Kordia sp. SMS9: one gene and its partner. The protein of the gene in region 1 interacts with the protein of each later gene in a pairwise test. Links are inferred from orthologs where the notes say so. Each region holds a gene or a part of one and is shown on either strand. Other genes may lie near its edges.

Region 1 (2,811 bases):
GTCTTTGTTTAAAGGGCCAAACTCGTACACCGGCGAAAATACTATTGAAATTTCCTGTCACGGTTCGGTGTACATTCAACAACAAATCATTCAATTATTATTGCGAAATGGCTGTAGAAACGCGAATGCAGGAGAATTTACCTTGCGATCATTTTTAAATGGAAAACTCGATTTATCACAAGCGGAAGCTGTAGCAGATTTGATTGCGAGCGATTCCGAAGCATCACACCAATTGGCAATGCAGCAAATGCGTGGCGGATTTAGCAATGAAATCAAAAACTTGCGTGAAGAACTCTTAAACTTTGCTTCGTTGATAGAATTGGAACTCGATTTTGCCGAAGAAGATGTAGAATTTGCCGATCGTACACAGTTTAAAACTTTGATTCAACGCATTCAATTCGTCCTAAAACGTTTAATTGATTCGTTTGCGGTTGGAAACGTAATCAAAAACGGAATTCCCGTCGCGATTGTGGGCGAACCGAATGTGGGAAAATCTACTTTACTAAATGCCCTATTGAACGAAGAACGCGCCATTGTTTCCGACATCGCAGGAACAACGCGTGATACGATTGAAGACGAATTGATCATTGACGGAATTTCCTTCCGATTTATTGATACTGCGGGAATTCGCGAAACGAAAGACGTTGTGGAAAGCATCGGAATTCAGAAAACTTTTGAAAAAATTGAACAAGCACAAGTTGTTATTTATTTGATTGACAGTTCACAGTTGACAGTCGACAGTTTGGCAGTGTTGCAAACTGAAATTGGAAAAATCAAAAATAAATATCCGCAAAAGCCGCTTGTTATTGTTGCGAATAAAACTGACATGCTCAAAAAGCCACAAATTGAGCAATTACAATCAGAAATTGAAAACATTCATATTTTATCTGCCAAAGAAAATATCGGTGTGGATTCTTTAAAAGAAAAACTCGTTTCATTTGTCAATACTGGTGCGTTGCGAAATAATGAAACCATCATTACCAATACACGTCATTACGATGCTTTGCTCAAAGCTTTGGAAGAAATTGACAAAGTCCATTACGGATTGGAATCTGGCTTATCAAGCGATCTCATGGCGATTGATATTCGACAAGCGTTGTATCATTTCGGAGAAATCACCGGAGAAATTACGAGTGACGATTTGTTAGGGAATATTTTTGCGAATTTTTGTATTGGGAAGTAATTTATATAACTCTCACAGGTCTTAATAGATCTTTCAATGTTAATTGATCTCTCGCGGTTAGTTTTGAAAGGATTTTTAAAAACAGCAATGCCGTAATATACGCATCACCTGAAGCAGTGTGTCTGTCGTGCAAGGGAATGTTGAAACGTTTGGAAAGCTCGTCGAGACTGAAATGTGCTTTGCTAGTGTCTAATTTCGTTTTTTGAAATAAATGTCCCGTGTCCAACGTTTTGTTTTTCAGTTTTGGCAATTCAAGTCTTCGCAACGCATTATTGATCATTGCAACATCAAATGCCGCATGGTGCGCTACCAATACTGCATCTTTGACATACGCTAGAAACTGTTGTACAGCTTCCAATTCGTCAATTTTGGTCAGCTTCCCTTCTTTGAGTAAACCGTGTATTTTTACCGTTTCACTATTGAATATGTCTTGTATTACATAGGTTTCTAATTGATCCGCTACTTTTATTTTTAAACCTTCCACAGCAATACAACCTATGGAAAGTATTCTGTCTTTTTTCGTGTCCAAACCTGTGGTTTCGGTATCAAACACCACAAATCGAATGTGTTCAAGTTGTTGTTCTTGTGATGTTTTAAAATAGGAACTGTAAGTATTCCAAAACTCAGGATACGATTTGCGTCTAAACCAATTCATATTATAATAATTGAGAGAGTTTGAAACGTACTTTGATCAACTCTTGTATTTCTTTAATTGCTTTAAAACTGCGTTTCAATCGCAATCGTTCCCTTTTGGTAAGTGCTGCTAAATCTATAAAGCGACCAGAATTACCATTTGCTAATCCGTGGTGCGTTCTAAAACGTAAAAGATTTTTATAGGCTTCCATGCAAAAAAGATAGGTGTCTTTATTTTGAGGTTCTAGTTCCGCTAATTTTTCATAACGTTCTAAAGTATTGTTGATGGATTTGATATTGTGAGATAAGATCAACAGTCGTGCAGCATCTACCAATGGCATCATGGCGCGTGCTTTGATATCAAACTCATCTTTATGTGCGCCATCATCTTCTACCAAAAACTGTCTAAAAAAACTTAATGGCGGCGGATTTTGCAATGCATTTCTCCCCAAATACGTTAAAAAGATGTCATAAGCTTCAATACTTTTAAAAATATGTTCAGAAAGTTGCTGCACCAATGTTGCATCTCCGTACACTTGAGCGTAATCAAAAAATATTGTACAAAGCATTAAGTTATCTTGATCGGGCATGGAAATCCAACGGCTAAATTGCTGTGACCATTCCGAAACCGAATTGCACCATTTTGGATTATTACTCATCATCTGTGCAGGACACAATTCAAAACCTACCATTTCTAAACTTTTATTGATCATCTCCGAAAGTTTCAGAAAGTAGGATTTCGTAGCTTCATAAAGATCCGTTGCAACATCTTCAAACACCAACGCATTATCTTGATCCGTCATCAACAATTGCTCTTCTCTTCCCTGACTTCCTATTGCTAACCACGCAAATTTTACAGGTGGTTTTGTGTCCATTTTTGCCAACGCAAATTCAATAATCCGTTGCGTAATAGCATCATTAATCGCAGCAACTAATTTGGAGACAAAGTCAATGGGAATGTCCTGCGCTAAGTATTTCGCTAACAGCGTTTCAGT
Region 2 (5,033 bases), 1.7 Mb from region 1 along the record:
GCAACGTTCCGTCAATATCAAAAACGAGCAGGTTTTCTTTTTTCATAACTCTTTACAGTTAATTTACCAAACGTTTGATCGAGTGTTTTTTCGGAGTGAAACGAAGAAAAATTGCATCGAAATCTTCTTTGAATACTCTCAATATTAATAAAAATTTGCGCGAATTCAATCGTTTTACAGATAATTCAACATTTAGCATTTAGCAAATAAACGTCATCAGTTAATTTTATACAAAATATCTTCTTCTGCCAACGCATCCAATAATTCCTGCGTAATATTTACTTTTTTCTTTTTGCTGGGTGCTTGTAATTTTATTTTTTCATTACGCTCGTATAAGGTAAAATGTAATGATTTATCGCCTTTGTGTGTGTCTAAAATTTCGTTGATAAAATCGAGTGTGTTTTCTTTTAGTTTATTTACATCTAGTTGAATCGTAAGCTTTCTTGCCGCAGTTTCCATCACATCTTGCAACAATTGCATCGAATTGAATTGCAATCTTGGATCGCCACGTTTTCCTGTATCACGATTGATCCAACCTTCTCGAATGAACGCTTTGATATAGACGAATGAATTCGGCACAAAGAAATGACGAAACTTTAAATATTCTTCTCCAAAGATTCTAAATTCATGCGAATTTGTATAATCTTCCACCGTAAATAATGCCCAACCTTTTCCGTTTTTGGAAACTCGGTGTTGCACTTCTGTCACAACGCCACCAAAAGAAATTTCACGATTCACAAATTCTTCCATTTTAGAAAAACAGGTTAAATCGCCATTACAGAAATAGTCCATTTCCGCTTTAAAATCGTCCAACGGATGTCCCGAAATATAAATTCCTACCACTTCTTTTTCACGCGCTAGTTTCTCCATCGTTCCCCATTCTTCACATGGCGGCACTTGTGGCTCAGCAATTTGCACTTCGCTGGCTTCACCAAACAAACTTACTTGTGCAGAGTTTTTATTTTCTTGATATTTTGCACCGTATTTCACGGCTTTTTCTAAAAAAGTAACCGCATCATTTTCTGTATGGAAATATTGCGCTCTGTGTGTATCGCCAAACGAGTCAAATCCGCCCGCTAAGGCTAAGTTTTCAAAAGCTTTTTTATTGGCTGCGCGCAAATCTATTCGTTTTGCCAGATCAAATACCGATTTGTATTTTCCTTCCGAACGTTCTTTCACGATGGTTTTTACAGCACCATGTCCCACACCTTTGATTGCGCCCATTCCAAAACGCACCGCACCTTGGTCGTTTACCGTAAATTTATAGAACGATTCATTCACATCAGGACCTAAAACTTCCAATTTCATACGTTTACATTCTTCCATAAAGAAGGTAATCGTTTTAATATCATTCATGTTGTTGGAAAGTACCGCCGCCATGTATTCCGCAGGATAATGTGCTTTTAAATACGCCGTTTGATAGGCAATCCAAGCGTAACAAGTAGAATGCGATTTGTTGAAGGCATACGCTGCAAATGCTTCCCAATCTTTCCAAATTTTCTCTAGTTTGTCTTCGGCATGTCCTTTTTCAGAAGCTTGCGAGATAAACTTAGGCTTCATTTTATCCAGTACGGCTTTTTGCTTTTTCCCCATCGCTTTACGCAAGACATCGGCTTCACCTTTGGTAAAATCGGCCAATTTCTGCGACAGCAACATCACTTGCTCTTGATAGACTGTAATTCCGTAGGTTTCTTCTAAGTATTCTTGACACGCATCTAAATCGTACTCAATATCTTCTTCTCCGTGTTTTCTGCGAATAAAACTCGGAATGTATTCCATCGGTCCCGGACGATACAAGGCATTCATTGCAATGAGATCGGCAAACGTTGTCGGTTTGAGCGATTTCATGTGCTTTTGCATTCCGGGCGATTCGTACTGAAACACGCCTACCGTTTCTCCTCGTTGGAATAACTCGTATGTTTTTTCGTCGTCAAGCGGAATGTTCTCAATGTCAATCTCAACATCGTGTTTGTACTTAACAAGCTTGACCGTATCTTTGATCAGCGTCAGCGTTTTCAGTCCTAAAAAGTCCATTTTTAGCAGACCTGCATCTTCCACCACCGAGTTATCAAATTGTGTACAGTACATGTCTGAATCTTTCGCCAACGCGACCGGAACGAACTTCGTAATATCATCGGGTGTAATGATGACGCCACACGCGTGAATTCCCGTATTACGGACTGAACCTTCTAACACGCGTGCCATGTTCACAGTTTCCGCAGCCAAATCATCTTCTTCCGAAATATTCACCAATTCATTGATGAGTAGAACTTCTTCAGCTCTAAATTTTTGTTTGAGTTCTGCTTCCGATTTTCCAAAAATCTTTGCCAGTTTCGTATTTGGAATCAATTTGGCGATTCGGTCTGCTTCGTTCAGTGGCAAATCTAACACACGTGCGGTATCACGAATGGACGATTTTGCTGCCATGGTTCCGTACGTAATGATTTGTGCTACTTGATTTTCTCCATATTTATCAATTACGTATTGCATTACGCGACCGCGACCTTCATCATCAAAGTCAATATCAATATCGGGCATGGACACACGATCCGGATTTAAGAAACGCTCAAAAAGCAGATCGTACAACATCGGATCAATATTTGTAATCCACAAACAGTAGGCAACTACCGAACCTGCTGCCGATCCACGACCTGGACCAACCGAAACGTCCATGTTTCGCGCTTCGCGGATAAAATCTTCTACAATTAAGAAATACCCTGGATATCCTGTATTTTCAATGGTTGCAAGTTCAAAATCGAGTCGTTCTTCAATTTCTGGTGTAATTTCGCCATATCTTTTTTTCGCACCTTCGTACGTTAAGTGTCGTAAGTATTTGTTTTCTCCGCGTTTTCCACCGTCGTGTTTGTCTTCTTCAAACTGGAATTCTTCTGGAATGTCGAATGCAGGTAATAATACATCACGAGCTAACTCAAATGGTTCTACCTTGTCGACAACTTCTTGTATGGAAAGTATGGTTTCTGGCAAATCTTTAAACAAGGTTTTCATCTCGTCTGGCGACTTGAAATAGTATTCTTGATTTGGCAATCCATAGCGATAACCACGTCCGCGACCTATGGGTGTGGCTTGTTTTTCGCCATCTTTCACACATAGTAAAACATCATGCGCAGTGGCATCTTCTTGAGCAATGTAATACGTATTATTGGTAGCCACCAGTTTGATTTCATGCTTTTTAGCCAATTTGACCAATACTTCATTCACACGATTTTCATCTTCTTGATTGTGACGCATGATTTCGACATACAAGTCGTCTTGAAAGGTTTCTTTCCACCAAAGCAATGCTTCTTCCGCTTGTGTTTCTCCTATGTTTAATACTTTGTTTGGCACTTCACCATACAAATTTCCCGTCAATACAATAATATCTTCTTTGTACTGTTCAATGACTTTTTTGTCAATTCGCGGTACGTAGTAAAATCCTTTTGTGTATCCGATGGAAGACATTTTTGCCAAATTGTGATAGCCGTTTTTGTTTTTGGCGATGAGTACAATTTGATATCCGTTGTCTTTTCGGGTTTTATCTAAATGATCTTCACACACAAAGAATTCACAACCTACAATTGGTTTTAGAAGTTGCGCATCGGTGGTTTCTCCTTTTTCGGCTGCTTCCGCAATTTTTGCTTTGATGCCTTTGTTGTAATTACTCACTTCCTTTACAAAGTGAAACGCGCCCATCATGTTGGCATGATCGGTCATGGCGACACCTTGCATGTTGTATTTTCCAGCGGCTTTTACTAAATCGCTAATACTAGATGTGGATTGTAATACTGAGAATTGCGAATGATTGTGCAAGTGTGAAAACGGTGCATTTTTTAAGGCTTCAAGGTTTTCGTTTATTTCTTGTTGTGAAATTCCGCTTCCGCCTTGCTCTTTTTCGAGTCGCTTTCGTATTTTTTCAGAAGCCTTTTTGAGATTGATGTGCTTCAATCCGATCATTTCAATTGGCTGCGGATTGTTTTCCGAAAAGCGTTCAAAATAATCTGGTGAAACATCTAATTGCTCAATCGTATATTGTTTTCTTCGGATGAGTTCTAAGAAACAACGCGTGGTTGCTTCCACATCGGCGGTTGCGTTGTGTGCTTCTCCAAAACCAACTCCGAACAAATAATTGTGTAATTCGGTTAGTGTGGGTAGTTTGAATTTACCAAATCGTCCTCCTGGCAATTGACATAAACTCGCTGTATCTTCCGTACAGGTATCTAATACAGGTAACTCTTGCAGATTGTTTGCAACGTTTTCGCGATAGAATTCTGCACCCATAATGTTGACATCAAAACCTACATTTTGTCCTACAATAAATTTTGCTTTGGACAGTGCAATGTTGAATTTTGCCAAGACTTCTTGCAATGAAAATCCTTGTTCGGCTGCCAATTCGGTAGAAATTCCGTGAATTTTCTCAGCATCGTACGGAATGTTAAAACCTTCGGGCTTGACTAAGTAGTCTTGATGTTCGATGAGGTTTCCCAATTCGTCATGCAATTGCCAAGCGATTTGGATACATCTTGGCCAGTTGTCTGTATCAGAAATTGGCGCGTCCCAACGTTTTGGCAACCCTGTGGTTTCGGTATCAAATATTAAGTACATATAGTTTGGTGTATGGAAGAATTTGCAGTGCTAAAATTACAATTTTTTTTCCTGTTTTCTGGATGAAGTTATGAACACCGTATTAGTGGTTGAGTACGTTCGACTGCGCTCAGTATAAACTAAATTAATAGGTATAAATTAGCATTTCTAAAATAGAAACCATGAAGTTATTAACTATTTTTGCGGCTAAAAAAGCGTCTATCGAATACACGACCGCATTTTTTCGTGCGGAAATACCAAAAAAAGTGGATTTAAGTAGTTGTGTTTCAGAAATAATAGTATTTTTGCAGCCTTATTAATAATCGAGGTCGTGAACCTCACAAATTAATTTTTTTATGCCTGTTAAAATTAGATTACAGAGACATGGTAAAAAAGGGAAACCTTTTTACTGGATTGTTGCCGCAGATTCGCGTGCAAAAAGAGATGGTAGATAT

What was found. Proteins that work in one complex are often made in the same cells at the same time.
Region 2: the proteins of KORDIASMS9_RS16045 (region 1) and dnaE interact in binary tests that used the Escherichia coli proteins (3 or more experiments, as listed by UniProt). The link is inferred for Kordia sp. SMS9 from one-to-one orthologs.

Annotation. Positions count from the first base shown.
Region 1 is NZ_CP031153.1:3,792,957-3,795,767, reverse strand. The notes cover bases 12-2,749. They hold KORDIASMS9_RS16045 (PolC-type DNA polymerase III), read right to left. Parts: upstream 1,839-2,749; coding sequence 1,185-1,838; downstream 12-1,184. Other genes in these bases: KORDIASMS9_RS16040 (DUF294 nucleotidyltransferase-like domain-containing protein), read right to left, coding at 1,840-2,749; mnmE (tRNA uridine-5-carboxymethylaminomethyl(34) synthesis GTPase MnmE), read left to right, coding at 12-1,183. Also shown: more of mnmE, read left to right, coding at 1-11; more of KORDIASMS9_RS16040, read right to left, coding at 2,750-2,811. UniProt on the Escherichia coli protein: DNA polymerase III is a complex, multichain enzyme responsible for most of the replicative synthesis in bacteria. The epsilon subunit contain the editing function and is a proofreading 3'-5' exonuclease.
Region 2 is NZ_CP031153.1:2,088,034-2,093,066, reverse strand. The notes cover bases 17-4,976. They hold dnaE (DNA polymerase III subunit alpha), read right to left. Parts: upstream 4,600-4,976; coding sequence 217-4,599; downstream 17-216. Other genes in these bases: KORDIASMS9_RS09035 (30S ribosomal protein S16), read left to right, coding at 4,935-4,976; KORDIASMS9_RS23160 (hypothetical protein), read left to right, coding at 4,761-4,898; KORDIASMS9_RS09045 (HAD family hydrolase), read right to left, coding at 17-46. In the rest of the region: more of KORDIASMS9_RS09045, read right to left, coding at 1-16; more of KORDIASMS9_RS09035, read left to right, coding at 4,977-5,033. UniProt on the Escherichia coli protein: DNA polymerase III is a complex, multichain enzyme responsible for most of the replicative synthesis in bacteria. This DNA polymerase also exhibits 3' to 5' exonuclease activity. The alpha chain is the DNA polymerase catalytic subunit.